DNA from 2 places in the Microbacterium algihabitans genome. Region 2 is predicted to be linked to the other one. Evidence: riboswitches for the same ligand, from Rfam matches in the RefSeq annotation. Region 2 holds a riboswitch; the other holds the start of a gene.
The links. Region 2 has a riboswitch for thiamine pyrophosphate ahead of thiM (hydroxyethylthiazole kinase). Riboswitches for the same ligand answer to the same signal wherever they lie in the genome.
Positions count from the first base shown of each region.

Region 1: linked by a shared signal. The riboswitch ahead of RWH43_RS12830 (ECF transporter S component) and the one ahead of thiM (hydroxyethylthiazole kinase) in region 2 are both predicted to bind thiamine pyrophosphate.

Region 1 is NZ_JAWDIU010000004.1:246,719-251,974, forward strand. It holds gene RWH43_RS12820 (energy-coupling factor transporter transmembrane component T family protein) at 1-325, opposite strand, end outside; gene RWH43_RS12825 (ABC transporter ATP-binding protein) at 322-1,770, opposite strand; gene RWH43_RS12830 (ECF transporter S component) at 1,770-2,411, opposite strand; TPP riboswitch at 2,403-2,513, opposite strand; gene RWH43_RS12835 (D-alanyl-D-alanine carboxypeptidase family protein) at 2,551-4,236, shown strand; gene RWH43_RS12840 (GntR family transcriptional regulator) at 4,233-4,589, shown strand; gene RWH43_RS12845 (HNH endonuclease) at 4,800-5,256, shown strand, end outside.
Region 2 is NZ_JAWDIU010000009.1:28,753-34,008, forward strand. It holds gene RWH43_RS17595 (DnaJ domain-containing protein) at 1-698, shown strand, start outside; gene RWH43_RS17600 (DUF5302 domain-containing protein) at 757-939, shown strand; gene thiD (bifunctional hydroxymethylpyrimidine kinase/phosphomethylpyrimidine kinase) at 980-2,419, opposite strand; gene thiE (thiamine phosphate synthase) at 2,416-3,060, opposite strand; gene thiM (hydroxyethylthiazole kinase) at 3,060-3,857, opposite strand; TPP riboswitch at 3,849-3,940, opposite strand; gene RWH43_RS17620 (SDR family oxidoreductase) at 4,091-4,756, opposite strand.

The sequences.
Region 1 (5,256 bases), on a different contig from region 2:
TCGCGAGCACGATCGAGTCGTCGCTGATCGTGGCGAACAGGAACGAGCCGTAGACGGTGCCGCCGGGGCGGGCGTACAGCAGCATGCTCACCGCCGCGACGGGGGCGAACACCAGCACGGGCAGCATCCGCTTGAGCACCGTCGTCAACGGCAGTCCCGTGAGCGGCACGCACAGCAGCTCGAGCATCAGGGCCGTCGCGGCGCTCACCGCGTCGATCGAGACCAGCAACGGCACGGCGAGCACCACCACGATCGCGACCTTCGTCACGGGGTTCACGCCGTCGAGCCACGCCGTGCGCGCGGGGGCCTCGACCACGACGCTCACGCGGCCTCCCCCAGGCGGATGCGGTGCTGCCCGAGATGGCGCACCACGTCGGCGTCGTGCGTGACGGCGACCACCGCGCGCCCGCGTGCGATCTCGCGTTGCAGCAGGGCGACGAGCTCGGTCCAGCCGCGACGGTCCTGACCGAAGGTCGGCTCGTCGAGCACGATCACTTCGGGCGAGGCGGCGAGCACCGTCGCCACCGATAGGCGCCTCTTCTGGCCGCCCGACAGGGTGAACGGGTTGGCGAGGGCGAGGGGGGCAAGGTCGAGTCGCTCGAGCAGTTCGTCGACGATCTGCTCGACCTGAGCCGCCGGCATCCGGAGCGCTCTCGGCCCCACGGCGAGCTCGTCGCGCAGCGTCGACGCCAGGAACTGGTGCTCGGGCTCCTGGAACACCGTGCCGATGCGCGTGAGCAGTTCGGTGGAGCGCCAGCGGGACGGGCGCCGGATGCCGCGGGCCGCGAGCCCCGCCGCGGCGGTCACCTCTCCGCGGAGTTCGGGCAGGAGCCCCGCGAGGGTGAGCGCGAGCGTCGACTTGCCCGCGCCGTTCGGGCCCGTCACGACGGTGCCCGCGCCGGTGGGGACGATCAGGTTGAGGTCGGACGCGACGACGGTGCCCTTCTCGCGCCCGATGGCCAACGTCTCGGCCGTCAGCACGGCATCCGGATTCGACGAGGGAGCGGCGACCGGAAGCTCCACCGGGCGACCCGGGACCCACACTCCGGCGGCGGCGAGCGCGTCGCCATATTCCGCGAACACGCGATCGGGCGGGCCGTCGGCGATCAGCCCCCCGCCCGGCGCCAGCACCACGACCCGCGTCATGAGGTCGGCCCACACGGCGGTGCGGTGCTCGATCAGCACGAGCGTCGTGCCCTCGCGCGCGATGACGCCCTCGACGGCCGCGCGCACGTCGTCGACGCCGTCGGGGTCGAGGTTGGCGGTCGGCTCGTCGAGCAGCAGCAGTCCGGGGTGCATCGCGAGCACACCCGCGAGCGCGAGGCGCTGTTTCTGCCCGCCCGACAGCGCCTTCGTCGGGCGGTCGAGGGGCACGGTCAGACCGACGGAGGCCAGAGCGTGCGCCACCCGGTGGGGGATGTCGGATGCCGGCACCCCGAGGTTCTCGCACCCGAAGGCCACGTCGTCGCCCACCTTCGACAGCACGATCCCCGCCTCGGGGTCCTGCAGGACCAGGCCGATGCGTCCGCGTTGCCCCTCGGGCGCCCCGCCGTCGACGAGGATGCGCCCGGTCTGCTCCCCCTCGTCACTGCCTCCGAGCAGGCCCGCGAGACCGGCGAGCAGGGTCGACTTGCCCGCACCCGAGGCGCCGAGCAGCAGCACCCGCTCGCCGGGCTCGATGACGAGGTCGATCTCGCGCGTGGCGGGGAGCTTGCGACCGGCGTAGCGCCAGCCCCAGCCTTCGACGTCGACGCGCGCGGGATGCGGCATCAGACGTCGCGGCGGCGTTCCCGCCCGGCGGCGAAGCGGCTCAGCGCACCGGTGGCCGCCAGTGCACGCACGAGCAGCCAGCCGACCAGACCGGCCAGCAGCGCACCCGAAACCACGAGGGTGCCGAGGTAGATGAGGTTGAACTCGACGGTCTTGGCGATGTTCGGCGACGACCCGACGAACAGCTCGTTCAGCCACGCGCCGACGCTCGCGCCGACTCCGGCGAGCATGGCGACCGGCAGGGTGAATCGCAGGTAGAGGAAGGTGAGGAAGATCAGCTCGGCGCCGAGGCCCTGAGCCAGGCCCGACACGATCGTGAGCGGACCCCACACGTTGCCGATGAGGGCCGAGACGACGGCGGCCACGAGCTCGACCAGCAGAGCCGCGCCGGGCTTGCGGATGATCAGCCCGCCGACGACGCCGCCGATCAGCCAGATACCGACCGCGAGGCCCCCGAGACCGGGAGTGACGCCGTCCATGGCGACGAACCAGAGGCCGCCGACGGTGTTCCAGGCCCAGAACACCAGGCCGATCGCGACGCCGAGCACGGCGGCGACGACGATGTCGACGACACGCCACCGCAAGCGGTCCGAGGCGACGACCGTCGAGCGGTTCGCGGGGGCAGACGTGGACGTGTGCATTTCTCTCCTCCCTGCGCCGGCATGATCCGGATCAGGTTCGACGGTCGAAGCGTGGATTCGCTTCCTCTCAGCCCGGCTCACCGGACTCCCGTGGGTTGTGGTGACGAGTATAGGGGCACGCCCGGGGTAGCGTGGGCGGGTGAGCGAGCAGATCCCGGAGTCGCGACGCGCGCCGCGGAACCCGGACGAGCCGCTCGCCGCTCCGGCGGAGTCGGAGCAGACTTCGGATGCCGCTTCCCCGGCCGATCCGCGGGCTGCAGGTGCCGTCGAGGCCGAGGCGTCCGAGGCCGGGGCTCCCGTCACCGCGAGTGCCGCCGACGCCGAGGCACCCCGGACCGGCGCTGCCGCCGTCGCACCGGCCGCCGAGGGCGCCGAAGCCGAGGCGTCCCCAGCCACAACGACGCAGCCGTCACCGGCGGACGCGACGACCCCGCCGCCGACGACCGGCGCCTCGCCCGCGTCGACCGCCGCCACGGCATCCGGAACCTCCACCGTCATCGGAGCGCTCGCGTGGGTCGACCCCCACCAGGCAGCCGCTCCGCGCCCCGCCCCGATCTTCGTCGTCTCCGGATCGACCCTTCGCGCGGGCGATCTGCTGGCCGGAGGGCGTCGGCGCCGCCTGCGTCCAGCCACCGTCGTTCCGCCCATCCTCCTGCTCATGCTGGTCGCGGCATACGTCGCCGCGACCCTGCTCTGGCCGTTGAACGCCGCGGCTCCGACCGTGCGCACCGTCGCCGCGCAGCCGACCGCCGCGCCCACGGCGAACCCCGCGTGGCCGGCGCAGGGCGAAGCGGCGATCGCGCTCGACGGCATGCCCGAAACGCTCTCGACTCCCGCGAACGCCCCCGAGTCGATCGCGAGCATCACGAAGGTCGTCACCGCCCTCGTCGTGCTCGACAAGCTGCCGCTGGCCCCGAGCGAGCAGGGCGGCACGTACGCCTTCACGCAGGCCGACAGCGCCGACTACTGGCAGTACCGGGCGCGCGGCGAATCGTCGCTCGACGTGCCCGTCGGCGGCACGCTCACCCAGTTGCAGATGCTGCAGGGCATGCTCATCGCCTCCGCGAACAACTACGCGCAGCGCCTGTCGAACGATCTCTTCGGATCGGATGCCGCCTTCGCCGCCGCCGCGGAAGAGTACCTCGCCCAGCGCGGCATCGACGGCATCACGATCGTCAACCCGACCGGGATCGAGGCGGGCAACACCGCGACGCCCGCCGCCCTCATCGCCCTCGCCGAGCGCGCTCTCGCCAACCCCGTCATCGCCGAGATCGTGCGCACGCCCGAGCTGACGCTGCCGGGGGCGGGCACCTTCCGCAACGGCAACTCCCTGCTCGAGGATCCCGGCGTGATCGGTGTGAAGACCGGCACCCTCGACGCCTGGAACCTGCTGACGGCGAAAGACATCACCGTCGGCGGCACCACGGTGCGCGCCTACGCCGCCGTGCTCGGCCAGCCCGGGCCCGACAGCCGCAATCAGGCCAGCCGTGATCTGTTCGCGCGCATCGAGCAGGAGCTGCAGCCGAGCCCCTCGCTCACGGCCGGCACGGTCGTCGGCAAGGTCGAGTCGCTGTGGGCCCCCGACGTCGACGTGGTCACCGCCACCGACGCGACCGTCGTGCTCTGGAACGGCGCCGAGGCCAAGACCTCGACCTCGTTCGACCTCGGCGACGCCCGTGAACCCGGCGAGACCGTGGGCTCGCTCACGGCGACGGGTCCCGTCGACGCGGACACCGTCGACGTCGAACTCGCCGGCGAGCTCGACCCGCCGAGCCCGTGGTGGCGGCTCACACACCCCCTCGACCTGTTCGGACTGAACGAATGAAGCTCTCGCTCGACGCGTCGTCGTCGGTCCCGCCGTTCGAGCAGGTGCGGGGCCGGATCATCGCGCAGATCGACGACGGCACGCTCGTCGCGGGAACCCGTCTGCCTCCGGTGCGGACCCTTGCGGGCGAGCTCGACCTCGCCGCCAACACCGTCGCTCGCGCCTACAAAGAACTCGAAGAGGCGGGCTACGTCGAGACCCGCGGCCGCGCGGGAACGTTCGTGAAGGGCGCGGATGCCGCCGCCGCCCGAGGGGCCGCTGCCGCGCGGACCTTTGCCGAGACGGCGCGACGCCTGGGCCTGTCCAGTGCCGAGGCGATCGATCTCGTGCGGGCCGCTCTGCGCGAAGACTGAGGAGCGGTGACGCGGCTCACGGCGGTTTTCGGACGGCTCCGGATGCCGCGGCGAACTTCACCCGCGAGATCACCCGCTTGCCTCTGACCTGGGTTTTTCACGTCTCGTGCTCGCGGATTGCGCCCTCAATGCCCCTGGATCCGCCGAAAGTGGGTCGGATGCGCCGTGATACCCGGACTCAATGTCGGAGGTCGTCGCTAGCATGCGAACATGTCATCGGAGGCCTCGTCGACACCCGCAGGGAACGGCCCGCGCGGCCTGTCCGCGGTGCTCGCCGAGGTCCGCTCCACGGGCGCTGTGCTGGCCGCCGCGGAGGTCGCCCGCACCCGTGCTCTCGCTGAGGCCGGGCACCTGGCCCTCGACGTCCTCGCCGACCAGCGCGCGCCCGCCCGCGCCGCGCAACTGGCCCTGAGGGAGGTGGCGTCCGAGCTCGCCGCGGCCGAGAACCTCTCCGACCGGTCGGTGCAGCGGCAGATGTGTCAGGCGATGACCCTCATCGACGACTACCCCGCCACCCTCGCCGCGTGGGAAGCGGGGGCTCTCACCCGCGCCCACGCCCACGTCATCGCCGACATCGGCTCAGCCCTCCCGCCCGAGAAGAAGGCCGAATTCGACCTTCTCGCCGTCGCCACCGCCGAGGGTCGCAGTCCCGCCCGCCTGCGCAGCC
Region 2 (5,256 bases):
GGGGCGCCGGCTCCTCGGCATCCGCCCCCTCGCGCCCCGCCGACACCCGCCCGCGCGCGCGGTCGCACGGGCAGCCCGGTGGCTGGCGACGAGAGCGCTACCTCGATCTGATCCGCGAATGGGTGGGCCGCGGGGTCGACATCGCGGATCCGTATGATCCCGCGCTCGTGCGCTCGGCTCCCCCCGAGATCCGGCACATCCTGGCCGATGCGCTCGCCGAGGAAGAGACCGCGCGGCTCGTCTCGGAGCTCGGCATGGGCTACACCGTGTGGCACGACGTGTTCGCGGATCGCGACGGGCGCGATCCCGAGCAGAAGCTCGACCACCTCGTGCTCGGTCCGAGCGGCCTCTACGCGATGCTGAGCGAGGACTTCGGCGGCCCGGTCGGCGTGCGTCGCGGCGAGATCACCGGTCCGAACGTGTTCGGCTCGCCCGTGACCCAGCTCGTCTCTCGTGCACGCGTGATCGCCCGGTCGGCCGGCGTGCGGTTCAGCGGGGCGATGATCGTGCTGCCCGACGACGACGTGCTCGACGCCGTCACCGACCTCGGCAAGGTGCGCGGCACCCCCGTCGCCCTGGTCACCCGCAGCGCCCTGACGACCCTGTTGCGCCGCGGCATCACCGGAGCGCGGGAGGTCGGCGGCACGGAGCTGTTCGACATCCGCACCCGGCTGCAGCAGCGCGTACGGCACGTCTGAGCGTCGCGACCCGGCCCCGGCGGTGCTCCGACGCCGTGGGCATGCCTAGGGTGGGGGCATGAGTACCGACGAGACCTCGGGTGCCTCGGCATCCGAAGAGATGAAGCGAAAGTTCAAAGAGGCGCTCGCGAAGAAGAACGGCGCCCAGCAGTCGGGTCAGGCGCACCTCGACGGCCACTCGGCCGTGCAGGGCACGCACGCAGCCGTCACCAAGCGCGAGTTCCGACGCAAGAGCGGCTGAGCACCACGCTCGGCGCGGGAGGGGGCGGATGCCGATTCCGTCATCTCCCGCGCGAGAGCGGGGCCTCGAAGAAGTCCCTTTCGAGCGCCATCGAGCGGTCGTAGGCCGTGGCCATCGCCGCGCGCTCGGCCGGCGCGGCGCACCGTGCGGCGGCATCCACGAGCGTCGACGCGCGCGCCGATGAGGCCGCGAACTCCTCGTCGCCGTATGCGGTGAGCCAATCGGCGTAGGCGTGATCGGCGTCGAAGGTGCCGCGCCAGCGCGCCCCGATGTCGGTGTACAGCGCGAAGCACGGCAGGATCGCGGCGACCAGCACGGCGTAGGAGCCCGTGGTCGAGGCCGTGTGCAGGTGATCGGTGTACGCGAGGGTCGACGCCGCGGGTGACAGTCCTCGCGGATCGACATGCGCCTGATGCAGTGCCGCCTCCTCGTCGAGGCAGGACACCGACGCGGTCGCCCAGAAACGCTGTTCGTCGACGGTGGGAGCGAGGGCCGCCACCCGGGCCAGCACGCGGGAGTACTCGCGCAGGTACAGAAGGTCCTGACCCAGGTACCAGGCGAAGGCGTCTCGGTCGAGTGATCCGGATGCCAAGCCGCGCACGAATCCGCACGCGTCGACAGCGGTGCGCACATCTGCCGTCGCCCGCCACCGCTCGGCGCTGAACGACACGTCGAGGTCGATGTGCGGGCGCAGCTCGTGCAGATGGTCGATGGGGCCGTTGCCGCGTCCGACATGCAGGTGCTCGGCGTTCTCGAGCGCACCCGTGAGCCAGCGCTTCGCGCGGGTCAATGCGTCCGGCCACGTCAGGCCGGACGCGGCGAGAGTGGCCATCGCCGACGACAGCGAGCACCCGGTGCCGTGCGTGTGGCGGGTGGCGACGCGGACCCCTGCGACCTCGTGCACGCCGGTCGCGTCGACGATGGCATCCGGACTCTCGGCCCCCGAGAGATGGCCGCCCTTCAGCAGCACGCGGGTCTGCGCGCTCGCGGCCAGCGATCGGGCCTGAGCGACGGAGGCGTCCCACGTCGTCGCGCGGGGCTCGCCCACGAGCACGGCCAATTCGGCGAGGTTCGGGGTGACGAGATCGGCCCGACGGCAGAGCGACCGAACGGCGTCTTCGGCGTCGGTGTCGAGCAGGCGGTCGCCGCTGGTGGCCACCATCACGGGGTCGAGAACGACGAGGGGCGGTCGGACCTGCGCGAGCCAGGCATCGACGACCGCGACGATCGGAGCCGAGCCGAGCATGCCGATCTTCACGGCGTCGATCTCGACGTCGTCGCTCACCGCTCGCAATTGCGATTCGAGGAACTCCGTCGGAGGAACGTGCACCGCACGCACGCCGCGGGTGTTCTGGGCGACCAGAGCGGTGACCACGGCCATGCCGTATCCGCCGAACGCGGCGATCGACTTGAGGTCGGCCTGCACGCCGGCACCGCCGGTCGGGTCTGTGCCGGCGATGCTCAGCACACGCACGCTCATGCGTCGGCCGCCCACGCGGCGCGCAGGGCGCGGACGACCGATCCCGGGTCGTCTGCTGCGCACACGGCCGATACGACGGCCACACCCGCCGCTCCGGCCCCGCGCAGCGCCGCGACGTCGCCCTCGCCGATGCCGCCGATCGCGACGCAGGGAAGAGCGGTGGATGCCGCGATCTCGGCGAATCCCCCGATGCCGAGCGGAGTGGGATGGTCGGGCTTGGTCTGCGTGGCGCGGATCACGCCGACGCCGAGGTAGTCGACGGTCCGCGCGGGCAGGGAATGTGCCACCGAGAGGTGCGCGGCGGTGTTGGCGGTCCAGCCGATGAGGGCGTCGGAACCCAGGAGGGTTCGCGCGGCGTCGACGGGCAAGTCGCTCTGGCCGAGGTGGACACCGTCGACCCGCGCACCGCGCGAGCGTGCGGCGAGCACCACGTCGAGGCGGTCGTCGACGACGAAGGCGCAGCGCCCGGCGATGACGTCGGCGAGGTCGAGGGTGCGGGCGAAGAGCTCGCCGCCCGTCGCGATCTTCTCGCGCAACTGCACGACCGTGACTCCGGCAGAGACCGCGGCATCGACGATGTCGCGCAGACGGGGGAAAGGCACGCGGTGGTCGGTGACGAGGTGCAGCGACAGGTCGGGCATCATCGACCGCCTCCGGTACGTGCCTCGAGATCGTCGGGGCTGAGGGCGGCGAGTTCGTCGAGGAACGCCACCGCGAACGAGCCGGGCCCCCGTGAGGAGCGGGCCGCGCGTTCCGACGCCGCCGCCCATACGGTGCTCGCAGCGACGGCGGCCTCGAACGGTGCGGTGACGGCGGCGAACGCGGCCATCGCCGCGCCGAGGGCGCATCCCCCTCCGGTGACCTGGGTGAGCAGGGCGCTGCCCCCGACGATCCGCGTCTCGCGATCGGCATCCACGATCAGGTCGATCTCTCCCGACACCGCGACCGTCGCGCCGGTGCGTCCTGCGAGGGCGACGGCCGCGTCACGCGCGTCGCTGGGGGAGTCGGTCGCGTCGACTCCGCGGCCGCCCGCCCCTGTTCCCGCGAGGGCGAGGATCTCGGAGGCGTTGCCGCGGATGATCGCCGGTCGCGCCGCGAGCAACTCGTGCGCCAGCGCCGTGCGCACGGGGAGGGCTCCGACGGCGACCGGATCCAGCACCCAGGGAGTGCCGGCGACGACGGCCTCGCGTGCCGCGTCGCGCTGCTTGGCAGTCGGGGTGCCGAGGTTCACCAGCACGCCCCCGGCGATCCCGGCGAACATCCCGGCCTCGCCGGGGATGTCGCACATCGCGGGAGCCGCGCCGAGAGCCAGGAGTGCGTTGGCGGTGAAGTTCGTCACCACCGCATTCGTGATGCACTGCGTGAGCGGCGCGGCTCGGCGCACGGCCTCGAGGGCCTCTGCGGGGGTGGACGGAGACGACGACGTGCGAACGACCATTCGCGACATCCCTTCGCTAGTACGAACTAGATCAGGTTCGACGGGTGTGTTCTCAGCCCTGGCGGGCACCCCGTGTCACTGCGGGCGACGCTAGCACGAAGGCCGCGGCCGCGATCGCGTGCGCCGGAACGTGAGGGATACCGAAGGGGTCGGATGTGCTGGGGCAGGGGCGGCTGCGCCCCGGAACGGAGCGACGTGGCCACCGCCGCCCCGCGCGGGAGCGGGCGCGGGCCTCAGAACCGCGCCGAGAACCCGCCGTCGGTGTGGAGCAGCTGACCGCTGATCCAGCGCCCCTCAGGGGAGAGCAGGAACGCCGTGATCCCGGCGACGTCGCGCGGGGTTCCCATGCGACCGAGCGCGTGATGGGGCGTCAGGGCGTCGCGGGTCTCATCGTCCATCCAGCCGGTGTCGATGGGGCCGGGGTTGACGACGTTCGCGGAGATGCCGCGAGGCCCGAGCTCTCGAGCCGCTGAGATCACTATGCGATCGAGCGCGCCCTTCGACGCGCCGTACGGCAGGTTGCCGGTGGTGTGGTCGCTGGTGAAGGCGACGATGGCACCGCCCGTCTCGTCGACCTGCCGCGCGAACGCGGCGATGAGCAGCAGAGACGCCCGGGCGTTCACGGCGACGTGGATGTCGAAGCTCTCGGCGCTGGTGTCGAGGATGCCGCTCTCGATGTCGTGGGCGTGGCTCAGCACCAGCGCGTGCAGGGGGCCACGCTCGCGGGCGATGCGCTCGATCAGCTCGGTCGGTGCCGCCGGATCGGCCAGGTCGCACGGGTAGTCGCCGGAGGCGAGCTCGCTCGTGACGACATCCCACCCCTCGTCGCGGAGGCGCGGAACGATCGCGGCCGCGATGCTGTTCGCGCGTGCGGCGCCGGTGACGAGGGCGAGAGGCATGCGTCGAGCGTACGGTGCGTGCGCGTGCGCGTGCGCGTGCGGGTGCGGGCGGGTGCGGGCGTGGGGGAGCGAGGGCGATGGCGAGGCGAGCGCGGGGGGCGCCGCTCACCAGCGCTGACGCAGCTGCCGGGCACGAATGCGGGCGGGCGTTGGCGGGTGTGATGGCGAGGCGAGCGCGAGGCCGCGGGTGCCGCTGCTCAGCGCAGGCGCGCCTGCCGGGAGCGGGCGCGGGCGTGTCTGCTCGAGGCGAGCGCATCGGCGCTGGCGCGGGTGCGCCTGCTCGAGGCGAGGGCGTGTGTTCGATGCGGGTGCGCCTGCTCGAGGCGTGCGGGGAGGGAGGAGCGCGCGCGGGGAGGAGCGCGCGCAGGGAGGCGTGGGTGCGGGGTGGTGCGTGTGTCAGAAGGGTGGGGGTGTGCCGTTGTCGTCGGGGTCGGGTGGGGGTGGGTCGTCGGGGGTGAAGCGGACGGCGGGGGAGTAGGGGAGGGGGTCGTCGGTGTAGG